DNA from 3 places in the Aeromonas enteropelogenes genome. Region 2 is predicted to be linked to each of the others. Evidence: predicted binding sites of a transcription regulator. Region 2 holds the regulator's gene; each other region holds the start of a gene.
The links. Region 2 encodes sigma-54, which starts transcription at its own class of promoters, with help from an activator protein. Its sites were predicted from a motif close to TGGCACNGTTTTNGCTT; they were not measured.
Positions count from the first base shown of each region.

Region 1 (9,751 bases), 1.8 Mb from region 2:
CCTGCTCCTGGCTATTGGCCAGATCACCGGTGCCGCCGTAATAGATGCGGGCATTCGCCACCTTCTGGGAGGAGACGCTGTTCTCCGAGGAGACATCTTCGGGGCGGATGAGACCCGTGATGCGGATATATTCGTTGCCGTTGTTGAGCATGATCCACTTCTCGCCCCGTACCAGCAGGTTGCCATTGGGCAGCACCTTGGCCACGCTGACCGAGATGTTGCCTTGCAGGCTGTTGCTCTGATCCGCCTTGGCCTGCCCCTTGAAGGCACTGTTCTGGCCGATGTTGGCGGAGAGATCGTAGGGGCTGGCCGTCACCGGCACGCCACCCAGGGTGACGGTATCCAGGTTGAACTTGTTGTCCTTGCCACTCTGGGTGTTGGCCTTCTTGGACGCCGAGGTCGATTCGGCGAGCTCGATGGTGATGATGTCACCCACCTTGTGCGCCTTGATGTCCGAATAGATGCCATTGACCTGATCCGGTTGAAAAATGGCTCCGGTGGGTTTGACCGATACCGGCTCCGACTCCCCGTAGACGGGAGAAAACTCGGGGTCATCCGGTCTGGGTGTATAGGGCGTGGACGAGCAGCCCCCCAGCACTAGTAATCCCAGCATCCATACGGCTTTCATTCTGGACCTCCTAATTAGGTTCGCTGGATCAGGAAGGACGTCATGGAATCGACGGCGGAGAGCACCTTGGAGTTCATCTCGTAGACACGCTGTGCCTGGATGAGATTGACCAGCTCCTCGGTCACATTGACGTTGGAGGTCTCCAGCATGCCCTGTTTGATCACCCCGATCCCGTCAGCCCCGGCGGTGCCCTGAATGGCCGCGCCGCTGGACTGGGTCTCGACAAACATGTTCTCCCCCATCGGCTGCAGGCCGGTGGGGTTGACGAAATCTGAGATATTGATCTGGCCCACCACCTGGGAAGCACCATCGCCCTTGAGCTGGACCGAGACCTGGCCATCCTCCCCCACGGTGACGCTCTGGGCATCCTGCGGGATCTGGATTTCGGGCTGCAGGGGATAACCGTTGCCCGGGGTCACTATGGTCCCCTCGTCGTTCAGGGTGAACTGACCATTGCGGGTATAAGCGGCGCTACCATCCGGCAGCTGGATTTCGAAATAGCCGCGGCCGCTGATCATCAGGTCCAGCGAGTTATCGGTGGTCTGGACGTTGCCCTGGCTGTGGTTTTTCTGGGTCGCTACCACCTTGGCACCGGCCCCCAGCATCAGGCCGGAGGGGAGTTCGGTATCCGCCGAGGAGCGGCCACCTGGCTGGTTGATGTTTTGATAGAGCAGATCCTCGAAGATGGCCCGCGACTTCTTGAAGCCGACGGTGCTGGCGTTCGCCAGGTTGTTCGAGGTGACCGAGATGTTGGTCTGCTGGGCATCCAACCCGGTCTTGCTGATCCAGAGTGCAGGATTCATGTAAAACTCCTTGATTAGCTGATACGCAGCAGCTGGGTTTGGGCCTCGTCATTTTCCTCGGCCGTCTTCATGATTTTGACCTGGGTTTCGAACTGACGTTGCAGCCGGATCAGGTTGGTCATCTCGTCAACCACATTGACGTTGCTCCCCTCGAGGGAGCCGGCAATCAAGCCGACATTGGCGGAGGCCGCCTCGTTCTGGCCATCCTTGCGGCGAAACAGGCCATCCTGCCCTTTCTCCACCGCATCAGCGGCCGGGTTGACCAGCTTGATCCGCTGGAAATCCTCCGGCAGGTTGGCGGCGGCCCCTTCGGGACGGCCACTGATGGTGCCATCCCGGTTGATTTCGATCTTTTCCATTGGCATCGGCAGCACGATGGGGCGGCCACCGTCATCCACGACGTTGAGCCCGGTCGAGGTCTGCAGATTGCCCGTGGCACTCACCTGGAGGTTACCCATGCGGGTAAAGGCCTCTCCCCCCTTGGGATCCTGTACCGCAATCCAGCCCGGGCCATCCACGGCCACGTCCAGATCCCGTCCGGTCGTCATCAGCATGCCGTGCTGCAGGTTCTGGCCCGGCCGCTCCGTCATGGCAAATACCCGTGACGGCAAGCCCTCGCCAAACGCCTGCATGCTTCTGGCCTGCTCAAAATCAGACTTGAAGCCGATAGTGTTGGCGTTGGCCAGGTTGTTGCCACGAACAGCCAGGCTGTTCATGTTCTCCTTGGCCCCGGACATGGCGATGTAAAGCAGGTGATCCATGGGATCCTCCGTCAAACAGATGACTCTGAGGGGATAACTGCAATTTGGATGCCAACAGCGTAAATTTGGCTCGGTGACGGGGTGATTTGCGGGTAGTCGAAGGCGGGACAGAAAAGCGCGAGGCGCCTAAAGGCGCCTCGCTATCAGAGAGATCAGCGGATCTGCAATATGGTCTGCTGCAGTGAGCTGTTGACTTCCAGCGAACGGGAGTTGGCCTGGAAGTTGCGCTGCGCTGTGATAAGGTCCACCAGCTCGTTGGTCAGGTCGACGTTGGACTGCTCCAGTGCCGACGACTTGATGCTACCGAAGGTACCCGAGTTGGGCGTACCGGGCAACGCATCGCCGGAGAGCAGGGATTGACGCCAGGAGGTGTCCCCCACCTGAGTCAGCCCCTGGGAGTTGGCAAACTTGGCCATGGCCACCATGGCGACCTTGACCGTGGTCGCGTTGCTGTAGGTGGCGGAGACGATGCCATCCGGAGTGATTTCGACCTTGGTCAGGCGACCGACGGTAGAGCCATCCTGTGTCAACTTGTTGACTTCGAACGGCGAGGCATATTGGGTGATGGTGCCCAGCTTGATCTCCACCTGCTGGGTCGGATCGGCACCGTTGGTGATGATACCGGCACCACCGGCACCCAGCGCTTCGGTCGTGATGACGGCAGGGCTGGTCGGGGTGATCATCTTGCCATCGGCGCCGAACTGGATACGGGCACCCAACGGGGCCTGGCTCAGGCCTGCCGCCATGGTCGGGGCTGAGCCACCGGCGATGTCGATGGGTTTGTCCCCTTCATACAGGTACATGCGCCAAGAGGTGGGATCCGCTGGTTTGGTCAGATCGGCCGGATCGGCCTCCTTGATGAAGTACTGGGTGATGGTATGGGGTTCACCCAGCGAGTCGTAAACCACCACCGAGGTCGAGGATGAGTAGGTTTTCGAATCTTTCGGATCAAAGGTCGACGCATCCGCCGGAATGGCTGGAGGCACGGCTGCCGTACCACCCGCCGGCAGCGGGGTCGCGGTTGAAGGCAGGTTGAAGCTCGCTTCTATCTTGCTGGTCTGAACCGGCTCACCGGCCCGATCCGGAATCTGGATCGGCTTGGTCGCATTGATGCTCACCGCCTTGGGGGTACCGTCATCGTTGATCTCGTAGCCTTGCAGATAGTGGCCCTGGTTATTGACCATGTAGCTGTTTTCGTTGAGCTTGAAAGCCCCGGCACGAGTGTAGGTGCGATCCAGGTTGGTCAGCCCGTCTGAGGTCACGAAGAAACCGTTACCCTGGATGGCCAGGTCCAGCGAGTTGTTGGTGAACTGCAGCGCCCCTTGGTGAAACTGCTGCGCCACCGCACCGGTTGCCACGCCGTTGCCGACCTGGGTCTTGGCGTTGACGAAGATGGAGTTGGCATAGACGTCAGCAAACTCGGCACGTGATTCCTTGAAGCCGGTAGTGTTGACGTTGGCGATGTTGTTAGCGGTGACGTTAAGGTCTTTCTGTGCCGCGTTGACACCACTTAAAGCGTTGTTAAATGACATGTTCAGCTCCTTAAATCACTGCTGAGGAATTAGGTGTAGTTGATTGCGTAGGGGTTGTTTCAGGTTTGCTCTTGGTGCCGGAGATCTCCAGAATATCCGTCAGCATGATGGACCCAAGCCCTTTGAGTTGTACCCTGGTGGGAGAAGCCGAGCTCCCCAGGGTCACACTCTCTACCTGGCCGTAAGTTAGTGCAGGTATGCTCTCCGATTTGCCACTGGCATCGGTACCACTGACTTTGAACTTGTATTTGCCGGCTGGAGCAGGCTTGCCATCCTTGTCGGTACCATCCCAGGTGAACGGCACGTTGCCCTGCTGCTCACCATTGATGACGAAGTCCTTGATGACCTGACCCTTTTCATCCTCGACCGTGATCTTGAGGTTGGAAAGCTTTTGCCCGCCGACTGCCGCCACACCGGAAACCTGGCCATCTGTATCGAGATAACCGGTATCCGAGGGAATAAGGACGCTCTGCCCTACCAGAGACGACGCCTGCAACGCTTGGCTGGAGGTCATCAGGTCGTTGAGGCTCCCCATCTGGGTCGACAGCTGGTTGATGGCATCAGACGTCGACATGGAGGTCATCTGCGACAGCGTCTGGGCGTTATCCACCGGTTTGAACGGATCCTGATAAGAGAGCTGCATGGTGAGCAGTTTCAGGAATGACGCCTGATCCAGCTCTTTCTTCGGGGTCGTGCTCGTGCCCGATGTCTGGCTTGTCGTACTGACCCCGCCCAGCGTATTGGTGATATCAACCATGTGACAGCACTCCTATCAAGATTTGCCCAGGTTCAACGTCTGCTGCAGCATCTTCTTGGCCGAATCTGCAACCTGAACGTTGGTCTGGTAACTGCGCGAGGCGTTGATCATGTCAGCCATCTCTTCCACCATGTTGACGTTGGGCTTGAAGATGAAGCCGTCTTTGTCCGCCATGGGATGGTTGGGGTTGTACTCTTTGAGCAGGGGAGCCTTGCTCTCGACTATCCCCTTCACCTCAACGCCGACTGACCCCTGTTTATCCGACATGGCCTGGTCAAGCTGGGCGGCAAAAATTGGCCGCCTGGCATGGTAAGTTGCCTCCACACTCGAACTGACACTGTCTGCGTTGGCCATATTGCTGGCCACAGTGTTGAGTCGTACCGATTGGGCACTCATGGCCGAGCCTGCTATGTCAAAGACCTTGAACAAACTCATCACTGATCTCCTTTCAGGGCCTTGAGCAGGCCGCTGATCTTGCCATTCATGAATTCGAGGGAGGTTTGATATTCAAGGCTATTTCGCAAAAACTCGCTGCGCTCCTGCTGCACATCCACCGTGTTGCCATCACCGGTATCAGGTTGCAGCGGGTTGCGGTACTGCACGGTTCCCGGCGCATCCATATTCAGGGCAAAGTGCTTTTCACTGGTGGTCGCCAATCCAAACCCCTGTTGATGCTGGGCTTCCTGCAACGCTTGAGCGAAATTGAGATCCCTGGCCTTGAAACCCGGGGTATCCGCGTTGGCAATGTTGCTGGACAGCACTTCTGCCCGTTTGGCACGCACGCTCAGGGTGTATTGATGAACCCCGAATGCCTTGTCGAATGAAATAGCCATAGCACACCTCCTGCTTGGAGTATTCATTAGCAAGAGCTATGCCAGAAAAGTTTCATATCAATAGAATGCCCGGACAGACAATCCCCGGCTTGGCGGTGGGTCGCTCAAAGAGGCAGGCATACTGTCAGTCACGATCAAGCACAGACAGGTACAGTCAGATAAAAAAATGAGGGAAGCTGTCGCTTCCCTCATTGATGATTCATATGATGCGAGAGGATCCCGCAAACCCTTGGATGGCATGGCCCCAAGGCTTATTTGACCTTGTAGACAATCCCCGGATTGCAGCGGATCATCTCGAACCGGTCGGTCAGCCCGGCCAGTGATTCAGACGCTCCCAACATCAGGTAACCACCCGGGTTAAGGCTGGTAGCAAACTGGTTAAGGATCTTCGACTTCACTTCCGGCGCAAAGTAGATGAGTACGTTGCGGCAGAAAATAATGTCAAATTTGCCGAGCAGGCTGTAGCTCTCCAGCAGGTTGAGCGGTCTGAAGGTGGTCAATTTTCTGACTCGCTCGACCACCCGCATCTTGTTGTCGCCACAGGGCTCGAAAAACATCTTCTTGCGCTCGGGAGAGAGGCCGCGCGCCAGCGCCAGGCTGTCATACACCCCTTCCTTGCACTGGTTAAGCATGGTAGTCGAAATATCGGTTCCCACGATCTGAACGCCGCCCGGCAGGGTGCCCGGCTTTTTCATCTGCTGCTCCAGCGCCGTCATGGCTATCGAGTAGGGTTCCTGTCCGGATGAAGAGGCCGCAGACCAGATTTTGATAGGGCGGCCACTCTTGCCCAGTTCGGGAAAGATCTTGTCGGTCAACAGCTGAAAGGGGTAGGTATCGCGAAACCAGAGGGTTTCGTTGGTGGTCATGGCATCCACTACCGCCATTTTCAGGTCACGCTCTCGCACACTCATTGCACGGGTAACCAGATCAGACAGACTCTCAATGCCAAACTGAGCCATCAAGGGTGAAAGACGGCTCTTCACCAGATACTGTTTGTTATCGCCCAGCACAATCCCGCTCTGTATCGCCAGAAAATTGCTGAACTGTTTGTATAAGTCGTCCGAAAGTGTCTTCATGCAGCTGTTCTTCTTTTATCAGAGTGCATTTTGTACGGCCTTGGCCAATTCATCAGGCTGGAACTTGGCAATAAAATTGTTCGCACCGACTTTCTGCACCATTGCCTGGTTGAATACTCCGCTGAGGGATGTATGCAGAATAACATGCAAATCCTTGAGGTTGGGATTATTCCGGATTTCAGCCGTGAAGGTATAACCATCCATTTCCGGCATCTCTATATCCGAAATGACCAGTGCAATCTGATCCTTGATCGGGCCATTTTTGGCCATCTCCAGCAACATGTTCAGTGCATCCCGACCATCTTTGGCCAGCACGCACTCCACTCCGATAGCCTGCAGCGCACGCTGAACCTGCTTGCGAGCAACAGAGGAGTCATCGGCCACCAGTACGGGACGACCCAATGTCGGGTGTTCAACGCTAGCTTCCACCAACTCTTGGCTCACTTCGGTTGAGACAGGGGAGATCTCGTTCAGGATGCGCTCTACATCCAGTATCTCGACCAGCTCCCCATCCACCTCGGTGACGGCCGTCATGTAGTTGATACGACCCGCACCTTTGGGGGGCGGCAGAATGGACTCCCAGTTCATGTTGATGATGCGCTCGACCGAGTGCACCAGAAACCCTTGAATGGAGCGGTTGTATTCGGAAATGATGATAAAACACTTGCTCAGATCTTCGATGGGACGTTTGCCCATCGCCATGCTCAGATCGATGACCGAAATGGTCTGGCCACGAATGTGGGCGACCCCGCGAATGCAGGAATTCAATTTGGGCATCACGGTCAGAGGGGGACACTGCAGCACTTCACGTACTTTGAATACGTTGATGCCAAATCTTTGACGACCATTGAGACGAAACAACAACAACTCCAGCCGGTTTTGCCCCACTAGCTGGGTGCGTTGGTTGACCGAGTCCAGAATACTGGCCATAAACACTCCCTAAAAACGCTTGGCACTGTTCATGCATGCGTAATGGATTGCGTCAGACTATCGATGTAGAAACGAACAAATCCTGAAGCAATCATAGTTAATTTGGTGATATGCGTGGATAACTTATCGACCAACGAGCGAAAATGATTAATCGACTTTTACTCATCAGCCTTTTTTTCGGCAGCATCTCCTCCAGCTACGCGTCGGACGTCACGGACTACCTGCAAGAAAGAGCGCAAGAATTCGTCTACGAGCAACTGGCTGTGCCGCTTGATGCCAGGACGGAGGTCACTGCAGCGACTCTGGATGAGCGTCTACCGCTGACCCGTTGTGAAGACAGCCTGACCATCTCCCTCCCGGCAAAAATGGAAATTCGCCGTAATACAACAGTTTACATGAAGTGCGAGGAAGACAAACCCTGGGATGTCTATTTACCTGTGCGGGTGAGCATCCAGAAACCCTATGTCACCGTCGCCAACCCGGTTGCAAAGGGGGATCTGCTGACCGAAAGCCAGCTGGTACTGGCCTATCTGGATCAGACCCTGATCCGGGGCGACTACCTCAGTGACACCGCGGCCCTCATAGGGGTGCGCAGCAAGCGGGAACTCAAGCCGGGGCAACCCGTCCGGTTAAGCCAGGTCTGCGTGGTGTGCAAAGGGGATCAGGTCACCCTGACCGCAGAAAATAACCACTTTGAAATCAAAACAATGGCCCGAGCCTTGCAAGATGGCAGCTTCGGAGAGATCATCAGGCTCGTCAACATTCGCTCCGGTAAAACCGTGCAGGGAAAGGTCAGCGCAGTGGGTGCCGTCACGGTCACTTTCTAATATCCGGATCGTCGACAACTTTTTTCTAAAGTTCTGACCTGGCGTACCGATAAACAGGTAAGCGAACCTTAAAGCAGACGAAGGTAATCAAAATGGCCATCAACAATATCAACAACTTGGCGAACAATCGGTTGCAAAATACCGGTAACAGCCAGGGAACAGGCAGCAAATCGGTTGCCTCTTCCCCCGACAGCAAGTCCACGGCGGTCAGACAGGATTCTGTCTCCCTGACCAACGAGGCCCAGCAATTGCAAAAGATGCAACAAAACCTCAATGCCGCCTCGACCGGCAATGAGAGCAAAGTCGAGCGCCTGAAAAAGGCCGTCGCCAGTGGCGAGTACCAAGTCAACAACGAAGCGGTTGCCCGCAAGATGTTCAGCTTCGAAACCAACCTGGACAAGATGCTGGGATGATGGACCTGCCTTCGTTACTGCACACTCAGGATGACTACCTCACCCGGATGCAAGGCATTCTGGAAGAAGAGTTCAACCTGCTCAAACAGCACCAGGCACTGGCCCTGCCTGAGCTGAGCGAGCGCAAACAACAGCTGCTGGGCGCCATCGAGGCGCTGGACAAGACCCTGGCAGCCTTGCCTGATCTGGCACAGCAGCTGGCTGCCTATCCAGACCAGATGGTACAGCTGCGGGAAAAACTGGATGCCTGCCAGAGCCAGAATGACATCAATGGTCGCCTGCTCGAGCTCAGCATCGTATCGAATCGCCGCCTCGCCGGCTTCTTGAGCCAACTGCGCGATCGCAACAGCCTAACCTATGACGCCAAGGGCAATACCCGCTCCGGGACCCGCTCCTACGGCATCAAGGCCTGATCTCCCCATCAGGCCTTTTGCATTTCTCCCGCTCGGCTAGAGCACCAGTCTCAGCAATTCCCTTCCGTCCGTACAGGCGTTGACCGTCAGTACGCCAGCGTCATAACGGCCATAACTGGCCGGCAAGTCGCCGCGCGGAAAACAGATAGACCCCGGATTCATCAAGATGCGCTCCCCCTGCCACTCCAGCACGGGCACATGGGTATGGCCGCTCAGAAACAGACTGCCCGCCGGCAAGGCGATGTCATCGGGATGATAAAGATGACCGTGGCTGACAAACCAGCGCCGCTCATCGACCAGCAACTGGTTGTAGGGGGCGGTAATGGGAAAACGCAACAGCATCTGATCCACTTCCGAATCACAGTTGCCTCTGACGGCCAAGATCTGCGGTGCCAGGCCGTTGAGCCGATCGGCAACCGCGGCCGGGTTATACCCTTCCGGTACCGGATTGCGCGGCCCATGGTTGAGCAGATCCCCCAGCAGCAGATAGTGATCCGGCTGCCAAGGCTCGAGCTGGGTCAGCACCCGCTCCAGGGCGATGATACTGCCGTGGATGTCGGAAATAATGGCAAGTTTCATGAAATGCTCCTCACTGCGGGCTGAAATAGAGATCCTTGGTGGCAATCGCCCCCTTCAGATTCTGGCTCGGCAATCCGCGCAAGGCGGGATCGACCAGACGCATCTGATTGTAGTGGTAGACGGGAATGACGGGCACCTCGTCGATCAGCAACTGTTCGGCATGCTGATAGAGCGCGCGCCGGCTCGACGCATCCAGGGT
Region 1 is NZ_CP083625.1:2,853,079-2,862,829, reverse strand. Features, by position in the region: gene flgH (flagellar basal body L-ring protein FlgH) at 1-628, opposite strand, end outside; gene flgG (flagellar basal-body rod protein FlgG) at 643-1,431, opposite strand; gene flgF (flagellar basal-body rod protein FlgF) at 1,446-2,192, opposite strand; gene flgE (flagellar hook protein FlgE) at 2,345-3,724, opposite strand; gene LA321_RS13490 (flagellar hook assembly protein FlgD) at 3,735-4,481, opposite strand; gene flgC (flagellar basal body rod protein FlgC) at 4,497-4,916, opposite strand; gene flgB (flagellar basal body rod protein FlgB) at 4,916-5,314, opposite strand; gene LA321_RS13475 (CheR family methyltransferase) at 5,566-6,390, opposite strand; gene LA321_RS13470 (chemotaxis protein CheV) at 6,409-7,320, opposite strand; gene flgA (flagellar basal body P-ring formation chaperone FlgA) at 7,464-8,147, shown strand; gene flgM (flagellar biosynthesis anti-sigma factor FlgM) at 8,240-8,560, shown strand; gene LA321_RS13455 (flagella synthesis protein FlgN) at 8,557-8,973, shown strand; gene yfcE (phosphodiesterase) at 9,010-9,552, opposite strand; gene LA321_RS13445 (peptide ABC transporter substrate-binding protein) at 9,563-9,751, opposite strand, start outside.
Region 1: a site for sigma-54 is predicted at 5,342-5,358, ahead of flgB (flagellar basal body rod protein FlgB). Genes of this name have one in related genera too.

Region 2 (9,751 bases):
TGCCGGTGCCCATATCCTCATCGGTGAAGCCCGGGGTCAGACCTATGTACTGCTCGCCGAGCAGGCCGGAGGTGAGGATGGAGAGAGAGCTGGTTTCGGAAAACTCGCCTGCACTCTTTTGCATCTGCAGGGTGATTTCGGGAACCTGGGTTTGCGGGTCGAGTGTAATGTCGCTCACCCGACCGACCACCACGCCACCGACCTTGACCGGAGAGCGTACTTTCAGGCCGCCGATATTATCGAAATGCGCGTGCAGGGTATAGGTTTCTCCCTCCGGTTTGAAGCTCAAACCGGCCACTTGCAGAGCCAGTGCCAGAATGGCACCGATGCCAGCCAGCATGAAGAGGCCGACCAGGAATTCTACTTTGCTGAACTTCATCTTTACCTTATCCAAACATGACTGCGGTGAGTATAAAATCCAGACCGAGCACGGCCAGGGATGAGTGAACCACGGTGCGGGTCGTGGCCTGGCTGATCCCGGCCGAGGTCGGCTTGGCATCATAACCGTTGAAAAGGGCAATCCAGGTGACCACAAGGGCGAAGATCAGGCTCTTGATGGCACCTTGCATGATGTCATCCTGCCAGTCGACGGAGGCCTGCATGGCGGACCAGAAGCCCCCTTCATCCACTCCCAGCCAGTCCACGCCGACCAGCTTGCCACCAAAGATGCCGATCAGGCTGAACATGAAGGCCAGCAGCGGCATGCTGATGACCCCGGCCCAGAAGCGGGGTGCCACCACTCGGCGCAGGGGGTCTACCGCCATCATCTCAAGGCTGGAGAGTTGTTCGGTGGCCTTCATCAGGCCGATTTCCGCGGTCAGGGCAGAACCCGCGCGGCCGGCAAACAGCAGGGCGGTCACCACAGGACCCAGTTCCCGCAGCAGGGAGAGAGAGACCAGAGGGCCCAGGCTCTGCTCGGCACCGAAGTCTTTCAGTACGTTGTAACCCTGCAAGGAGAGCACCATGCCGATGAACAGACCCGACACCAGAATGATGGCCACCGACTGCACCCCGACCACATAGAGTTGCTGGATCAGCAGCGGGAAGTGCTTGCGCGGCTCGGGTTTGCCCGCCAGCGCATGGAACAACATGATGGTTGCCCGGCCGATGGCGGTAATGAAACGTACGCCGCGTCGTCCCAGCTTGCTTATTTGGCTTGTCAACATCAGAGATCCTGTAGCAGGTCGCCTGCCGGAAAATGAAACGGAACAGGACCGTCGGGCAATCCTTTCAGGAACTGCTCGACTTCGGGGTTGTGCTCCTCGCGCAGTTGCGCCGGCGTGCCGTGGGCTACTACCTGGCGGTTGGCAATGATGTAGGCGTAATCGGCGATGCCGAGCACCTCCTTCACATCGTGGGTGACGATGACGGAGGTGATGCCGAGGGCATTGTTCAACTCCTTGATCAGCTTCACCAGCACCGCCATGGTGATGGGATCCTGACCGACGAAGGGTTCGTCATACATGATGAGGTCGGGGTCGAGCGCGATGGCCCGTGCCAGCGCCGCGCGCCGTGCCATGCCGCCGGAGAGCTCGGATGGCATCAGCTTCGCCGCCCCGCGCAGCCCCACGGCCTGCAGCTTCATCATGACGATGGTGTGGATCAGCTCTTCCGGCAGACCTGAGTGCTCCCGCAGCGGGAAGGCCACGTTGTCGTAGACCGTCATGCCGGTGAACAGGGCGCCGCTCTGAAACAGCATGCTCATCCGCTTGCGCACCTCGTAGAGGCGCGAACGGGAGAGGCTGGGGATATCTTCCCCGTCAAACAGGATGTGACCGGACTCGGGCTTGAGCTGGCCACCGATCAGCCGCAGCAAGGTGGTCTTGCCGATGCCGCTCGGGCCCATGACGGCGGTGACTTGGCCACGGGGAATGGTCAGGTTGATCCCGTCATACAACAGCCTATCTCCGTGACTGAAAGTCAGGTCGGAGATGGTGATCAGGTCATTGTTCAAACAATTGTCCATCCGGTGCAAATGAGGAGCGAATTTTATGGGCTAGTCTAGGTCTAAGCAACATCAAGGAACAACTATTGAACAGGCTGGCAGCCCGTTTGTACGCCAAATTTGTGTAACAAAGTGCGTCATCCTGCCGGGGATCCACCATCCGATTCGCTTATCCGGACAGACTTTTTTATAATCCCGCAGCTAATTTCGGCCCGGAGCTGTGTCTTTATGTCTGTAAAGCCTGAGAAAGTGTCTAAACTGTTCGATTTTCGTCGCAGTGCCCGCGCGGTGCTGGACACGGAAAAGCAAGCGATTGATGGACTCTACCAGTATCTGAATGACGCCTTCGACAAGGCGTGCGAGATGGTGCTGCGTTGTGGTGGCAAGATAGTGGTCACAGGGATGGGCAAGTCTGGCCATATCGGCAGCAAGATTGCCGCGACCCTGGCCAGCACCGGCACTCCCGCCTTCTTCCTCCATCCGGGGGAAGCCAGCCATGGGGATCTGGGGATGATTTCCACAGGCGACCTCATTATCGCCATCTCCAACTCGGGCGAGAGCGACGAGATCCTGGCCCTGCTGCCGGTGCTCAAGCGCCGCGGCATACCGCTCATCTGCATGACCGGCAACCCCGCTTCTACCATGGCCAAGGAGGCCAATGTGCACCTGTGCATCAAGGTGGAAAAAGAGGCTTGTCCGCTCGGACTCGCCCCCACCTCCAGCACCACCGCGACGCTGGTGATGGGGGATGCGCTGGCGGTGGCCCTGCTGGAAGCGCGCGGTTTCACCGCCGATGACTTTGCTCTCTCCCATCCGGGCGGGTCGCTGGGCAAGCGCTTGTTGCTGCGGGTCGGCGATCTGATGCACAGTGGTGATCTGTTGCCCCAGGTTTCTATTGATGCCACCATCAGCGAGGCGTTGCTGGAGGTGAGCCGCAAAGGACTCGGCATGACGGCGGTGGTCGATCAGCACGGTCTGCTGGCGGGACTCTTTACCGATGGCGACCTGCGCCGCATTCTCGATCAGCAGGTGGACATCCATCACACCCCGATCAGCCGCGTGATGACCGCCAACTGTGTTACCGTAGGGCCGGAAATGATGGCGGCGGAAGCCGTCAAACTGATGGAAACCAGAAAGATCAACGGATTACTGGTGGTGGATGGAGACAAGCGCCCGCTGGGTGCCTTCAACATGCACGACCTGCTGAAAGCCGGAGTAATTTGATGCAAAACGTACCGACCCTTTATGGTCCGGTGACGCGCAGCCAGTATGACAAGGCGGCGCAAATCCGCCTGCTGGTGTGCGATGTGGATGGGGTACTCTCCAATGGCCTCATCTATATGAGTAACAACGGCGAGGAGCTGAAGACCTTCTGTACCCGCGATGGTGCAGGCATGCGTGCGCTGCTCAACGCCGGGATCGAGATCGCCATCATCACGGGGCGCAATTCCCGCATCGTCAGTGATCGGATGAAGAGTCTCGGAGTGAATCACGTGGTGCAGGGGGCGGACAAGAAATTGCCCCACTTCGAGGCATTGCTGGCCAAGCTGGGCCTGGATGCGTCGCAGGCCGCCTACATGGGTGATGACACCATAGATCTGCCGGTGATGGAGGCTTGTGGCCTTGGTATTGCGGTAGCCGATGCCCATCCTCTGGTCTTGCGCCGGGCCGACATGGTGACCCGCCTGGCTGGCGGCACAGGTGCGGTGCGCGAGGTATGCGACCTGATCCTGCAGGCCCAGGGGCACGAAGATTACCAGCCTGAGGCATCGGTATGAACAGACAGACCCTGTTGTTTGCCCTGCTGTTTCTGGTTGCCTTGGTCGCCTGGCAGTTGAGCAAGGTGGAGCTGGTGCCGGAGAGCACGGTAAAAACCGAGCATTATCAGCCGGATTTTGTCGCCAAAGAGTTGGTGACCACCCGTTTCGATGTGAACGGCAAGCGTACCGAACGGTTGGAGTCGGCCTATGCCGAGTACTACCAGATCATCGAGCAGGCGACATTCGACAAGCCCGTCGTCTACATGTTCGATGACAAGGGGGAGGCTGAATGGAAAGTCACAGCCGACACTGGTGTGCTCAACACCGATGACAACGTGATCATGCGGGACAAGGTGCATCTGGACGGTCTGCTGCCCACCTCCTTCATCTCCACGCTCGATACTCCCTATCTGGAGTTGGACCTGGTGACCCAGGATGTGCGTAGCAACCGGGAAGTGAAGATTTTGGGTCAGGATTTCCAGACCGAAGGGGTTGGCCTGAAAGGCCATCTGGACCGCAAATATTTTGAGTTACTGGATCAAGGTCATGCCATCTATTTCAATGAAAAACGTTAATCTGGCCCTCGCAGCCCTGTTGTTCTGCGGTGTTGTGACCGCCAAAGAGTCCGACTTTGCCGAGAAGGTCTATGTCGATGCCATCAAACAGGTGGCCGAGATGCAGGATAATCGCGTCACCTTCGAGCAGGATGTGATCATCACTCAGGGCACTATCAAGATTAAGGCCGACAAGGTGGTTGTGACCCGCTCCGGCGAGAAAGGGGCCGAGGTGATGACCGCTTATGGCAAGCCCGCTACCTTCTTCCAGATCCTGGACAACGGCAAGCCGGTTAACGCCCACGGCAACAGCATTCGCTACGAGTTGAAGAAGCGCCTAGTGACCATCACCGGCAATGGCCAGCTCAAGCAGGAAGATAGTCAGGTCAATGGTGACCTGATCCGCTACGACATCGTTAAACAGAAGATGATCGCCGAGAGCAAGACACCGAACCAGCGGGTCAAAACCGTCTTCCTGCCAGATCAGGTAGAGAATTTCGACAAGCCGGCCGATCAGCAGACCCAGGGAAAATAAGCCATGGCAGTATTGAAAGCAGTGGGCCTGCAGAAGAGCTACAAGCGCCGCATGGTGGTCAGTGATGTGAGTCTGGAGGTTGGCACAGGCCAGATCGTCGGCTTGCTCGGGCCCAACGGTGCCGGCAAGACGACCTCGTTTTACATGATCGTCGGTCTGGTGCAGCGGGACGCTGGTCTCATTACCATCGATGATCAGGATATCAGCCTGCAGCCCATGCACGTGCGTGCCCGCAACGGCATCGGCTATCTGCCGCAGGAAGCCTCGATTTTCCGCCGTCTCTCGGTGTTCGACAACCTGATGGGAGTCATGCAGACTCGCAAGGGGTTGAGTCGCGAGGAGCGGGAAGACAAGGTCGAACAGCTGCTGGAAGAGTTCAACATCACCCACATCCGCGACAACCTGGGTCAGAGTTTGTCTGGTGGCGAGCGGCGCCGGGTCGAAATTGCCCGCGCCCTGGCGGCGGAGCCGCGCTTTATCCTGCTGGATGAGCCGTTTGCCGGTGTGGATCCCATTTCTGTGATAGACATCAAGAAGATCATCCAGCACCTGAAAGATAGGGGGCTGGGCGTCTTGATCACCGACCACAACGTCAGAGAGACTCTGGACGTATGTGAGAAGGCCTATATCGTCAGCCACGGCCAGATGATTGCTGAAGGTGCGCCGGCTGATATCCTCGCCGATGAGCAGGTCAAGCGCGTCTATTTGGGCGATCAATTCAGTCTATAGTAAGGGGGCATGCCTTCATTTCCTTTGCCGCGTGCCTCGCTGAACATAAGGATATCCCGACGTAGATGAAGCCGACATTACAGTTGCGTCTCGGTCAATCCCTGACCATGACGCCGCAATTACAACAAGCGATTCGTCTGCTCCAGCTCTCCTCTCTGGAACTTCAGCAGGAAATTCAGCAAGCGCTCGAAAACAATCCCCTGCTGGAGCAGGAAGAGAGCGAGGTGCAGGAGACATCCCCGCAAGATCAGGTTGATGCCAGCCAGCTGGATTCCAGCGATGCCATGGCCCAGGATCAGATGCCGGACGAGTTGCCGGTCGATACGACCTGGGACGAGGTCTATTCCGCGGGGACGGCCCAGAGTGCCGGACCCATCCATGATGGGGATGACACCGTCTACCAGGGGGAGACCACCGAGAACCTGCAGGACTACCTGTTGTGGCAGATGCGCCTCACCCCGTTCAGCGATGTGGATGCCGCCATCGCGCTTGCCATCATAGATGCCATCGACGAATCCGGTTATCTGACAGTGTCGCTGGAAGATATTCAGGCGGCGGTGAGCAGCGACGAAGTGGAGGTCGAACTCGATGAAATCGAGGTCGTGCTCAAGCGGGTGCAACACTTCGATCCCGTGGGAATTGCCGCCCGTTCGGTGCAGGAGTGTCTGCTGATCCAGCTGGAACAGTACGACCCCGAGACTCCCTGGATCAGTGAGGCCAAGGAGGTGATCCAGGAGCACATGGATCTGCTTGGCAATCGCGATTACCGCACCCTGGCCCGCAAGACCCGGCTCAAGGAGAGCGACCTCAAGGAGGTGCTGGATCTGATCCAGCTGCTGGAGCCGCGGCCGGGCAACGGCATCATCCAGAGCGACTCCCAGTACGTGATCCCGGACGTCTCCGTAGTCAAACGGCAGAATCGCTGGGTGGTTGAACTCAATCCCGATTCATCCCCGCGCATTCGGGTCAACGAGACCTATGCCGCTATGGCACGTAATGCCCGTAGCAGCACGGATACCCAGTTTATCCGCTCCCACTTGCAGGAAGCCAAGTGGTTCATCAAGAGCCTTGAGAGCCGTAACGACACCCTGTTGAAAGTGGCCAGCTGCATCGTCGAGCAGCAACAGGGCTTTTTCGAATATGGTGAAGAGGCGATGAAGCCGATGGTGCTCAACGATATCGCCGAAGCGGTGGAAATGCACGAGTCGACCATCTCCCGTGTAACAACCCAGAAATACATGCATACCCCCCGCGGTATTTTCGAACTGAAGTTTTTTTTCTCCAGCCATGTGAATACAGAAGGAGGAGGAGAGTGCTCATCGACCGCAATCCGTGCGCTCATCAAGAAGCTGGTGACGGCGGAGAACCCCGCCAAGCCGCTAAGTGATAGCAAGATCGCGGATTTGCTGGCCGAACAGGGTATTATGGTGGCTAGACGCACGATCGCTAAGTACCGCGAATCCCTGTTTATCCCACCTTCCAATCAGCGCAAACGCCTGGTTTAGGCAAAACAAAAGGATGACGTTATGCAAATTAACCTGACCGGACACCATGTCGAGATTACCGAAGCTCTGCGTGATTATGTGAATAACAAATTTGCCAAACTCGAGCGTCACTTCGACCACATCAACAACGTGCATGTGGTGCTGAGCGTGGAAAAACTGAACCAGATCGCCGAAGCCAAACTGCATGTCAGTGGCGGTGAGGTCTTCGCCAACTCCGAGCATGCCGATATGTATGCCGCGATAGATACCCTGCTCGACAAGCTGGACAGGCAGATCATCAAGCATAAAGACAAGTTAAATAAAAAATAACCATGCAACTTGAACACATACTGAGTCGGGACTGCACCAAGAGTGCAGTCCCTTGTACTAGCAAGAAACGGGCCCTCGAAATCATCAGCGAGCTGGCCGCCGAGCGCCTGGGCACCTCACGCCAGGCGCTGTTTGAATGCTTGCTGGCCCGCGAAAAAATGGGCAGTACCGGGATCGGTGCCGGTATCGCGATCCCTCATGGTCGTATCGACGATGAATTTCCGCCCACCGCTATTCTGATGACGTTTGCCGATCCCATCCCTTTCGACTCCATCGACAATCAACCGGTTGACCTGCTGTTTGCTCTGCTGGTACCGGAAAGCGAGTGCAAACAGCATCTCAAGACCCTTTCCCTGATGGCCTCCAAGCTGGGTGACAAGGCGGTATGCCGCCAGTTACGCCAGGCAACCAGCGATGAAGAGCTCTATCAGATCATGACCTCAGCCTGATATACAGGCCAGGATCACACACCCGTTTTGGCGTGAGGGAACAAGATGCAGTTAATCGTGGTAAGTGGACGCTCGGGCTCCGGTAAAACCGTAGCCCTGAGGGTATTGGAAGATCTGGGTTATTACTGTGTGGACAACCTGCCGGTCAACCTGTTGCCCCAGCTGATCGTTTCGGTCGAGAGCCAGTACGACAAGCTGGCAGTCAGCATAGACGTGCGCAACTTGCCGAATGATTCGGAAAAACTGGAGAATCTGCTGGCTCAGGTGCGCAACGAGGGCAGGGTCGAGTTTGCCAGCTTCTTCTTCGATGCCGACAACACCACGCTGCTCAAACGATATGGCGAGAGCCGCCGTCTGCACCCCTTGTCGCGCAACAAACTGTCGTTGGACGAGGCGATCCGGGAAGAGACCCATCTGCTGGCGCCGATCTCCTCAACTGCCGATCTGCGTATCGATACCACCAGCCTCAGCATTCACGACTTGAGCGAGCTCATCAAGACCCGGGTGCTCGGCAAGAAAGAGAACGAGTTGGTGCTGGTGTTCGAGTCGTTCGGTTTCAAATATGGCATACCCAAGGATGCCGATTTCGTGTTCGACGCTCGCTTCCTGCCCAATCCGCACTGGATCCCCGAGCTCAAGCCTTTTACCGGTAAGGATGAGCCGGTGGCCAGCTACCTCTCGGCCCAGGCGGACGTGATGCTATTCACCCAGCAAATCGAACACATGCTGGTGACCTGGCTCCCCCATCTGGAGCGTAACAACCGCAGCTATCTCACGGTCGGCATCGGCTGTACCGGGGGCCAGCACAGATCGGTATTCATCGCCGAACGCCTGGCCAACTCCTTCCGGCAGCTCGGCAAGAACGTGCAAATTCGCCACCGCACCCTCGACAAGAGCAGCTCCCAAGCGTGATGCCCCAATAGGACGACCTGATGACAGTTTCCGCCTCGGTTGAAGTGAAGAACAAGCTGGGTATCCACGCTCGGCCAGCCATGATGCTGTTCGAGCTGGTACAGGGTTTTGATGCCCATGTGCTGCTGCGCAATGAGGACGGTGTGGAGGCTGATGCCGACAGTGTGATTGGCCTGCTGATGCTGGACTCTGCCCAGGGCCGCCAAGTGGAGGTTCAGGTGGAGGGCCCCGACGAGGTGGAGGCCCTAGCTGCCGTGGTCGCGTTGTTTACGTCCGGTTTCAACGAAGAGTAATCGCTCAGTCTTCTGGCGTATGAGACGCCACGCATAAGGAGAATACCTGCGGCTTCTCAGGTATTCTCTCTCCTTCCCACTCCGCTATCTCCTGCCGTCGACATCCTGCGTGTACAGCACCCTAGCGGGTTGCCCGCTTCTGGTAGCGCAGGTCTTCTTCTATGGTGACCACGACTTCGAGCGGCTTGCCCTCACGAAATACCGAGATGGTGAGCTTGGTGCCCGGGCGACTCTCGACAATCTTGTCCATGGCAGCCCGAACGCCGCTGATGGCCTCGCCGTTGATCTTGAGCAGTACATCTCCCCGCTTCAGACCTCCCTTGCTGGCCGGGCCGTTGGGATCCAGGCTCTCCACCACCAGGCCTCGCAGATCGCCCAGGTTCATCATGCGGGCGACGATGGGGTTGATCTCGACGCTGGAGACACCGAGGTAGCCACGGATGACCCGACCGTTGGCGATCAGCTCATCCATGATCCGCTTGGCCAGCCGGTAGGGGATGGCGAAGCTGATGCCGTAAGTCTCCTGATTGCCGTTGAGGTGATAAGTAGCGGTGTTGATCCCCACCAGATCGCCACGACCATTGACCAGAGCCCCGCCCGAGTTGCCCTCATTGATGGCGGCATCGGTCTGCAGCAGATCCTGGCGGCCATTGCTGTCGGGTCCCATGCTGGAGAGCCCGGCGCGCCCGGTCGCGCTGATGATGCCTTGAGTGATGGTTTGGCCAACGTTGTAGGGGTTGCCGATGGCAAGCACCACATC
Region 2 is NZ_CP083625.1:1,025,497-1,035,247, reverse strand. Features, by position in the region: gene mlaD (outer membrane lipid asymmetry maintenance protein MlaD) at 1-379, opposite strand, end outside; gene mlaE (lipid asymmetry maintenance ABC transporter permease subunit MlaE) at 387-1,166, opposite strand; gene mlaF (phospholipid ABC transporter ATP-binding protein MlaF) at 1,166-1,966, opposite strand; gene LA321_RS04825 (KpsF/GutQ family sugar-phosphate isomerase) at 2,174-3,169, shown strand; gene kdsC (3-deoxy-manno-octulosonate-8-phosphatase KdsC) at 3,169-3,723, shown strand; gene lptC (LPS export ABC transporter periplasmic protein LptC) at 3,720-4,280, shown strand; gene lptA (lipopolysaccharide transport periplasmic protein LptA) at 4,267-4,794, shown strand; gene lptB (LPS export ABC transporter ATP-binding protein) at 4,798-5,523, shown strand; gene LA321_RS04800 (RNA polymerase factor sigma-54) at 5,589-7,028, shown strand; gene hpf (ribosome hibernation promoting factor) at 7,050-7,337, shown strand; gene ptsN (PTS IIA-like nitrogen regulatory protein PtsN) at 7,340-7,786, shown strand; gene rapZ (RNase adapter RapZ) at 7,832-8,698, shown strand; gene npr (PTS phosphocarrier protein NPr) at 8,719-8,991, shown strand; gene degS (outer membrane-stress sensor serine endopeptidase DegS) at 9,113-9,751, opposite strand, start outside.

Region 3 (9,751 bases), 1.6 Mb from region 2:
TCGCCACCGGCAAGGAGTGGCTGGCGGTCGCCGACAAGAAGCTCGACGAGATGCTCGAACCCGAGACCCCGGAAGAGGCGCGCCTCGCCCTCAACACCATGGCCGATACCGCGCTGGTGAGGTTGTTCAACGAGCAACCTTCGGCCAAGTTGCTATTTGACAAGGCATATGGTTATGCGGTGTTCGATTCGCGCAAGTTCTCCCTGATGCTCCATACCAATCAGGGGGCCGGGGTGGCAATCGATCGCACCATGGGCAAGCACACCTACATGAAGATGTTTGGTGCGGGTATTGCCGCGGGTCTGGGGGGCAAGTTTTACCAGCAGGTGATCCTGTTTGAAGACAAGGCGCGATTTGATGCCTTCGTCACCCAGGGATGGGAAGCGACCTCGGAAGTGGGGGCCGTCGCTGGCAAGGAGAGCGCCGAGCTCACCGCCAAGTACAACGGTGGCATGGCCATCTACCAGATCGGCGAGAAGGGGTTGCTGCTGGACGCCAATATTTCCGGCTCCAAATACTGGATCGACAAGGATCTGACCCAGTGATTGCGCAGGCTTTGAGCAACCGCATCTTTTTCTTCGCTCACAGTGAATTGTTGTCTGTTTAAATGACGCAACTTGCAGTAAAAAGAGGGCCATCGGCCCTCTTTTTCATGGGCGCAAGCAGGATTTGTCAGCAGAACAAGGAGAGTGGCATGACACAAGCAGCAGAACAGGACGGGATGGACGCGGCCCCGAGCTGGGACAAGCAGAGCGTCTATCTGCGTCTGCAGGATGGGATCCCCATGGCCTTCTGGGTCAAGGGGGAGCAGGTCTCTCCCCTCGAGCCCAACCCTGAAGGATCGCAATATCGCGGGCATTTCGGCTGGGGGCGTGCTGATGAGGCGACCATGGCCCTGGCGGATGCCATCGTTGCCAGGCTGGTGGTGGAGAGACTGATCCCTCCCGAGCTGGCGGCGAGCCGCGCGGGTTACCTTCACAACGAAGTGCTGGTCAAGCTGCCCGCCGGGGAACACTACGATCTGCATCTGAGCTATCTGAGGCTGTTGCTGGGCGAGGGGGCCGTGCCGCGGCCGTAACTGGCGCCGGTTCGTCATCGCCCTCTGCGACCACCCAATCCCCTGGCCTGAGGACATTTTTCCTAATTGGCACTCTTATTGCTTGGTGCCTGTCAGCGTCAATGATTTGTCTGGGGATGAAAAATGGAAATTAGTGCAAGCAGCCTGATGCAAGAGATGCAGGCCCTCAAGATTGAGGCAGGCGCCACACCGCTGACACAACCCGGTCGCCAGGTGACTTCCGATTTTGGCCAGTTGCTGCAGCAGGCACTTGGCAACGTCAACGAATTGCAAGGGGCTGCCAACGATCTGCGCACCCGTTTCGATATGGGTGACAAGTCGGTGGATCTGTCGGAAGTCATGATCGCAGGCCAGAAGTCCTCCATTGCCTTCGAGGCAACGGTACAGGTCCGCAACAAGATGGTCGATGCCTACAAGACCATCATGAACATGCCAGTGTAAGGATTTGAATCGTGGCTACTGACCAAAACGGCGAACTGCTGATGAACGATGAGGGCACCGCCGCCCTCGATGAAAATGAGCAGAAGAGTTCGGCGCTGGGCTTTCTGTCCAACACCGACGTGCTGCGGCAAATCACTCTGATCCTGGGGCTGGCCATCTGCCTGGCCATCGCCGTCTTCATTCTGTTGTGGGGCAAGGAGCCGGACATGCGTCCCCTCGGCACCTACACCACCCAGGAACTGGTCAAGACCCTCGATTTTCTCGATCAGCAGAAGATCCCCTATCAGGTGGATGGCAAGAGCGTGCTGGTCAGTGCCGAAAACTACCCCAGCATCAAGCTGGCCCTGACCCGTGCCGGTCTGGTCAATGCGAGCGACATGACCAATGACGGCGAAGATATTCTGCTCAAGGATTCCAGCTTCGGCGTCAGTCAGCGGATGGAGAGCGAGCGCCTGAAATTGAGCCGCGAGCGCCAGCTGGCCAGCGCCATCGAGCAGTTCCAGAGCGTGGCCAGTGCCCAGGTGCTGCTGGCCATCCCCAAAGAGAACGTGTTTGCCCGCAACGAGCGCAAACCCAGCGCGACCGTGGTACTCAAGCTCAAGGGCTCCGCCCTCAATCAGGGGGAGGTGGACTCCATCGTCGACATGGTCGCCTCCGCCGTGCACGGCCTGGTGCCGACTCGCGTCACCGTGACCGATCAGAACGGCCGTTTGCTCAACTCCGGCTCCCAGGATCCCGTCTCTGCCCAGACTCGCAAGGAGTTTGCGATGCAGCAGAAGCAGGAGCTCGAATACAAACAAAAAATTGACGCTATCCTGATCCCGGTGCTTGGCGCCGACAATTATACGGCGGAGGTCGATCTCTCCCTCGACTTCTCCCAGCAGGAGCAGACCCGCAAGACCTACAATCCCGACTTGCCGGCGGTGCGCTCCGAAATGACTCTGGAGGAGAATAGCTCCAGCGGCAGCAACGGCGGCATCCCGGGGGCCCTCTCCAACCAGCCCCCCGCCGCCTCCAACATTCCCGAACAGGCGACCGGTGGCGAGTCCGGCTCCGCCGCCTCGGGCCGTTCCCGCAAGGAGGCGACCCGCAACTTCGAACTCGATACCACCGTCAGCCACACCCGTCGCCAGATGGGGGGCATTCGCCGCATGACCGTCTCGGTCGCGGTGGATTACAAGTCGGTGACCGGTACCGATGGCAAGGTAACTCGCGAGGCGCGCACCCAGGCCGAACTCGATACCCTGCGCCGCCTGCTCGGCGGTGGCCTCGGCTTTGATGTGACCCGGGGTGACACCCTGGAAGTGGTCGCCATTCCGTTCAACCGTCCCGAGCTGGAAGTAGTGGGTGAGCCGCCGCTCTACGAACAGCCCTGGTTCTGGCGCGCAGTGCGCATCGCTGCCTCTGTGCTGGTCATCATAGTGCTGATCGTCACCGTGGTGCGCCCCATGCTCAAGCGCCTGCTCTACCCGGATGCCAAGCCGGAAGGAGAACTGGATTTCGACAACCACACCGTGCTGGGTGGCGACGACGAGCTGAGCCTGTTGGCGGCCCAGGCGGAAGCCGAGCCCGTGTTCGGACTGCGCGATGGTCAGCTCAAGCTGCCTGATCTGCACCGGGATGAAGACTTGCTCAAGGCGGTCCGTGCGCTGGTGGCGAACGAACCGGATCTGGCCGCTCAGGTCATTAAAGAATGGGTAACCAAAGATGCCTGAAGAGAATAAAAGCCAGGTCACCGGTAACGATATCACCGAAAGCCAGCGTCTGATCCTGGATCAGATGTCCGGCATGGAGATGGCGGCGGTATTGATGCTGAGCCTCAACGAGGAGGATGCCGCCCAGATCTTCCGCCACCTCGAACCCAAGCAGGTGCAGCGGCTCGGCATGTCGATGGCCTCCATGTCCGACTTCAGTCACGATCGGGTGGCGGCGGTGCACCGTCAGTTTATCGACGACATCCAGAAGTACACCAATATCGGTATCGGCAGCGAAGACTTCGTGCGCAAGGCGTTGGTGGCGGCCCTTGGCGAAGACAAGGCGAGCAACCTGGTGGATCAGATCATCTTAGGGTCAGGTGCCCGCGGCCTCGACTCCCTCAAATGGATGGATGCTCGCCAGGTGGCCAGCATCATCCAAAACGAGCACCCGCAGATCCAGACTATCGTGCTCTCCTATCTCGAGCCCGAGCAGTCCGCCGAGATCCTGAGCCAGTTCCCGGAGCAGGTGCGCCTGGATCTGGTGATGCGTATCGCCAACCTGGAAGAGGTACAACCGGCGGCACTGCAAGAGTTGAACGACATCATGGAGAAACAGTTCGCCGGTGCGGCGGGCGCCCAGGCGGCCAAGATGGGCGGCCTGAAGGCGGCGGCCAACATCATGAACTATCTGGACACCAACATCGAAGGCCAGCTGATGGACTCCATCCGCGAGTCGGACGAGGAGATGAGCCAGCAGATCCAGGATCTGATGTTCGTGTTCGAAAACCTGATCGATGTGGACGATCGCGGCATCCAGACCATGCTGCGGGAAGTGCCCGGCGATCTGCTGCAACGGGCCCTCAAGGGCTCCGACGATCAGATGCGCGAGAAGATCTTCAAGAACATGTCCAAACGGGCCGCCGAGATGCTGGCGGACGATCTGGAGGCCATGGGCCCGATCCGGGTCTCCGAAGTGGAGGCCGCCCAGAAGGAGATCCTCTCCATCGCCCGCCGTCTGGCGGATGCCGGCGAGATCATGCTGGGCTCCGGTGGCGGCGACGAGTTCCTCTAAGCCATGATCAACAAGTGGTATGGTGATGGCGGGCCAGCAACTGGTCGCGACGAGGAGCGCTGCTGAAAGATGAACAACAAACTGCGTGGCTATGTGCGCCCGGACAACGATAACACCCAGGTAGAGACCTGGGGCTGGCCCGAGATGGAGGTCGAGTCCGAAGTCGAGACCAATGCGCTGGGACTCTCCCCCGACTGGTACCAGCAGGAAGAGGAGGTGGTGGAGCCGGAGCCCGAACAGGAGCCGACTCCCAGCATCACCGCCGAGGAGCTGGAAGCCATTCGCCAGGCTGCCTGGGAAGAGGGAATGGCCGAAGGCCGTGAGGCAGGATTTGCCAAGGGGCTGGAAGAGGGCAAGCTGGAGGGACTGCAACAGGGGCATGCTGCCGGCCTCGAACAGGGGCGCGAGGAGGGGCTGGCCATGGGCCGCGAGCTGGTGGAGCAGGAGATAGCCCACTGGCAGGAACTGGCCTCCCGATTGGCCAATCCCCTGAATGAGCTGGATCAGGCCGTGGAGCAGCAGCTCATCGCCCTGGTACAGCAGCTGGCCCGTGCGCTGATCCGCCATGAGGCCGAGACCTCGCCCCGTCTGCTGCTGGAGGCGCTCAAAGAGGGGCTGGCCCTGCTGCCCGCCGCCGAGCAGGGGGTCACCCTGATGCTCCATCCCGACGATGTGGTACGGATCGAGCAGGCGTTCGGGGCCGAAGAGTGCGCCAAGCGCCACTGGCGACTGCAAAGCGATCCCACCCTCTCCCCCGGCGATCTGCAGCTGGCGACCGAACTCTCCAGTATTGATCTGACCCTGGCTGGGCGTATTGATCAGCTGCTGCGCAACTTTCTGCGGGACAACGCATCCCGGGATCCCCATTCATGACAGCGTCCGGGTTGGCCGAGGCCGGCCCGGGCGTTTTTTCGTATCAGAGGAGGCCAGATGAGCGGCTCGTTGCTCAACCGGTTGCAAGGGTATCGGGTTCGCGATAGCGCGCCCAAGCCGCCCGTCGCCGGAAAATTGACCCGGGTGGTGGGGCTGACTCTGGAAGCCATAGGTTGTCGCGCCGCTATCGGGGCCCTCTGTCGCATCGATACCCTGGATGGCACTCTGGAAGCGGAAGTAGTCGGCTTTTCCGGTGATCGCCTCTACCTGATGCCGAGCGAGCAGCTCAAGGGGGTGATCCCGGGAGCCCGTGTGGTACCCATCACCGAGGAGCACGGCATTCCGGTCGGCATGAACCTGCTCGGCCGGGTCATCGATGGCATCGGCCAGCCCCTCGACGGCCTCGGTCCCATCCTCTCCTCCCACTCGGTGCAGTTCGCCCAGCATCGCATCAACCCGCTTTCCCGCCGTCCCATTCATCAGCCGATGGATGTGGGGGTGCGCGCCATCAACGCCGTGCTGACCGTGGGTCAAGGCCAGCGGATGGGGCTGTTCGCCGGCTCCGGCGTCGGCAAATCCGTGCTGCTCGGCATGATGACCCGCGGCTCGGTGGCGGACGTGGTGGTGGTGGGCCTCATCGGTGAGCGGGGCCGGGAGGTGAAAGAGTTTATCGAAGAGATCCTGGGGGAGGAGGGGCGTGCCCGCTCCGTGGTGGTGGCGGCCCCTGCCGATGCCTCGCCCCTGATGCGCCTCAAGGGGTGCGAGACGGCGCTCGCCATCGCCGAGTATTTTCGCGATCAGGGGCTCAACGTGCTGCTGCTGATGGATTCGCTCACCCGCTACGCCCAGGCTCAGCGCGAGATCGCGTTGGCGGTGGGCGAGCCCCCGGCGACTAAAGGGTATCCACCCTCTGTGTTCGCCAAATTGCCGGCGCTGGTGGAGCGGGCGGGCAATGGCAGCGACGGCCAGGGCTCCATCACGGCGTTTTTTACCGTGCTGACGGAAGGGGACGATCTGCAGGATCCCATCGCCGATGCGGCGCGAGCCATCCTCGATGGCCACATAGTGCTGTCGCGCGAACTCGCCGATTCGGGCCACTATCCGGCCATCGACATCGAGAAATCCATCAGCCGGGTCATGCCCATGGTCACCTCGCCGGAGCACATGGAGCTGGCGCGCACCCTCAAGCAGTTCTACTCCCTCTATCAGCAAAACCGGGATCTCATCACCATCGGCGCCTACAGCCAGGGCTCGGATCCCCGCATCGACCGCGCCATCATCCAGAAACCCTATCTGGATCAGTTCTTGCAGCAGGGCATGCGCGAGGTCATCCACTATGACGATGGCCTGCAAGCCTTGCAGATGGTGGCCATGCCGCTGATGCGCTGACGACGGATGAGGGGAGAGAGCGGCGATGAGTAAAGGGTTGGTGTTGCTGGCCGAACGGCTGGTCGAGGCCGAACAGCAGTGTGCGCTGGCGCTGGTCAAGGCGCAGCAGGATCTGAAGCTGTTCATGGATCAGCAAAACGCCCTCAACCAGTACCGCCAGATCTATCACCAGCAGTGGACCGATCGCGGCCTACAGGGGATCAGCGCCCAGCAAAATACCCAGTATCACGCCTTCATCAACAAGCTCGAACAGGCCGCCACCCAACAGAGCGAAGGGGTGCAGCAGGTGCGCCAGGCGCTGGAGCAGCGGCGGGAAGCCTGGCTGGCGGCCCAGCAGCGGCGCAAGGCGGTGGAGCTGCTGCTGGAGAAGCAGGCCAGCCGCGAGCAGCAGAAGGCCCAGCGTCAGGAGCAGAAGATGCTGGATGAGTACGCCATACTGAGGCGTTTCCATCAATCTGGCCTGTAACTTGCTTTGAACTGAACATTGCCGGTAGCCCTGACGTGGGCACCTCCAGAATTCAGGGATCCCATCATGATGCAGACAGTGTTGACACAGGCGCCTTCGACTCTGACGAATGGCTTGGAAAATGCCTCCCTGAACGGCGTGGCGGAAACCGGCGGCAGCGATGGCGGCAACCCGTCCGGACAGAGAGGGGATTTCGCCACCGAGATCGCCAAGGTTCAGGGGACGGGCTCGGCGCCAGAGCGCGTAAAGAGTGCCCCCGAGGCTTCTTCTTCCCAGACAGCCAAATCTTTGGCGACCGATGAGGTGTCGTCCGAGGTGGAGGCTGCCGGCTCTGACAAACCCGCCAAATCCGATAAATCCGACACGAAAGCAGAGGATCTACCCGCCAGCGATTTTCTGCTCCGTCTGCAAGACTCCCTCAAGCTCGACACCACCCTGGTCACGGCGCCGGCGGTGCCCTTGCCTGCACAAGTGGTGGCGGAACAAGACGCGGCTATCGACCTCGCTTTTGTGGCGAACGGCAATCTCTTGCCGCAAGAGGGGGAGGGTGACGTGCTGGCCGATAACGACGGGCTCTCGTCATCAGCGGGCAAGCTGGCCCATACCCTGGCTGCCAAAGGCGGCGAGACGGCCCAGTCGGCTTCAAACGCCATGCCTTCCTTGTCGTCAGCCCTGACGGAGGGAAGCCTGCCTACCGCGTCCTTGGCGGATGAAGCCGAGGCTGTGCAGTCCAAGATGGTCCCGGCAGATGAAGGAAAATCCATATTGGCTGATGCCGTATTGGAGGGGGAAGATGACAAGGTCTCTCTCAAGGATGATCCGCGACTTTCTGGTGCCGTGAAAGGGGACAAGCCCCTCTCCGCCCAGGAGCGTCTGGCCCAACTGGCTGGTCGCCTGCCCAGCGAGGAGCAGACGCCTCCCCTGAAGCAGGGTGAGGCAGTGCAGGGGAAAGAGGGCGAAGAGAGCAAGAGCAAACCCGACATCCCCCCCATGGCGAGCAAGGTGTCACCTGGCCAGGGCGCGCCCCTGCAGGGGCCGGCCGCGGCGGCCAGGGCGTTCGGTGAAGGCATCAAGCAACCTGATGCCAGCGTGCAGGCCAGCGCCTCCGAGGCTCGGAGCAAGGGAGAAGAACCCGCGCAGAGTGGCCAGCAGGCCGCACCCGCCAATTCAGCCAGCAGTGATGCCAGCGCGGCCAAGGCGGCCAGCGCCAATGCCGCGGTACAGAGCAGCCCGGTGGCCGCCAGCGATGCAGGCACCACACCTCCTGTGATGACGGCGCCGCAACAAGCACTGGCCCAGGCTCAACCCCAGGGGCCCCAGGCTCCGCTGTCGACCATCTCGGCCGGTATCCAGCAGATGGAGGTGACAGGTAGCAGCGAGCTGCGCAAGGCGATGGCCCAGGAGGTGAAGCAGAAGGTCGCCGAGGCGAGCAAGAGCCGGTCGGGCGCCGCCTCCGCCAGCACTGGCAATGACGCCCAGAGCGTGCAGCCGGGGCAGGGTAGCCAGCCGCAACCCCAGGTAACGGAGAGCAAGGGGCCAACCATGCCGGAGGCTGGTGTGCGCCGTGAGCCGCAATCCTTGCCTCATCTGAACCTGGCCAGCAAGGATGCTCCCGCCGAGCTGCACCAGAAGGTCAATGTGATGCTGGCGGACAAGCTGCAGCAGGCGGAGATCCAGCTCGACCCCCTCGGCCTTGGCAAGATGAAGATCCAGATCCAGATCGGGGCTGACAGCCAGGCGAACGTCCATTTTGTGGTACAACATGGTCAGACTCGCGAGATGCTGGAGCAGACCATTCCCCGGCTGCGCGAAATGCTGGCCGGCCAGGGTATCCAGCTCGGCCAGACCCAGGTGCAGCAGCAGGCGCCCCAGCAGGGTCAACAGGGGCAGCAAGGCTTCAGCGGACAGGGTCAGCAGGGCCAACAGGGTGGCCAGTCAGGCGCTTCCGAGGGACAAGGTGGCGTCGAGGTGGCGAGTTCCGGCCGAAGTTTGCTGGCGGAATCGACAAACGGTTCCGGAATTGATTTCTATGCTTGATGCAATCCCGAGTAAGTTTATGATACCGAACAAGTTTGAGACTAGGGTGGACAAGGGATGGCTGACGATAACGAACTGACGCTAAAAGACCCCGCTGCGGGCAAGAAAAAAAAGCTGATCATTATCATTGCCCTGGCCGTCATCTTGCTGGCCGGTGGCGGTGCAGGGGCCTGGTTTATGCTCTCCGGATCTGACAAACCGGCAGAGGGTGAGCAGAGTGAGCAGGCCGATGGCGCGGCGGCCAAGGATGCGGCGCCCCAGCCGTCACTCTATGTCGGCATGCCCCGCCCCTTCGTGTTCAACGTGGCGGGGGCGCAGCGGGATCGACTGGTGCAGATCAAGATCCAGCTGATGGTGCGCGGCACCGCCGACGAGGCTCTGGCCAAGCAACATATTCCACTGATCGAAGGGACCCTGCTGAGGGTCTTCAGTGCCGCACCCGCCGAGCAGTTGATGACCTTCGAAGGCAAGGAGAAGCTGCGCAAGGATTCACTGGAAGAGTGCCGTCGGGTGCTCAATGACCTGGTCTCTTCCCCCGTTATCGAACAAGTGCTGTTTACCGGCTTTGTAATGCAATAGGTGAAGCGTGAGCGATCTGTTAAGTCAGGACGAAATTGATGCCCTCTTGCACGGTGTCGATGATGTCGAAGAGGAAGAGATAGGGGCGGCGGGGGATCCCGGTGTCGCCCAGTTTGACT
Region 3 is NZ_CP083625.1:2,601,361-2,611,111, forward strand. Features, by position in the region: gene befA (beta cell expansion factor BefA) at 1-545, shown strand, start outside; gene LA321_RS12320 (hypothetical protein) at 695-1,078, shown strand; gene fliE (flagellar hook-basal body complex protein FliE) at 1,202-1,519, shown strand; gene fliF (flagellar basal-body MS-ring/collar protein FliF) at 1,531-3,234, shown strand; gene fliG (flagellar motor switch protein FliG) at 3,227-4,288, shown strand; gene fliH (flagellar assembly protein FliH) at 4,358-5,161, shown strand; gene fliI (flagellar protein export ATPase FliI) at 5,219-6,550, shown strand; gene fliJ (flagellar export protein FliJ) at 6,576-7,016, shown strand; gene LA321_RS12355 (flagellar hook-length control protein FliK) at 7,083-9,053, shown strand; gene fliL (flagellar basal body-associated protein FliL) at 9,111-9,632, shown strand; gene fliM (flagellar motor switch protein FliM) at 9,640-9,751, shown strand, end outside.
Region 3: a site for sigma-54 is predicted at 1,146-1,162, ahead of fliE (flagellar hook-basal body complex protein FliE). Genes of this name have one in related genera too.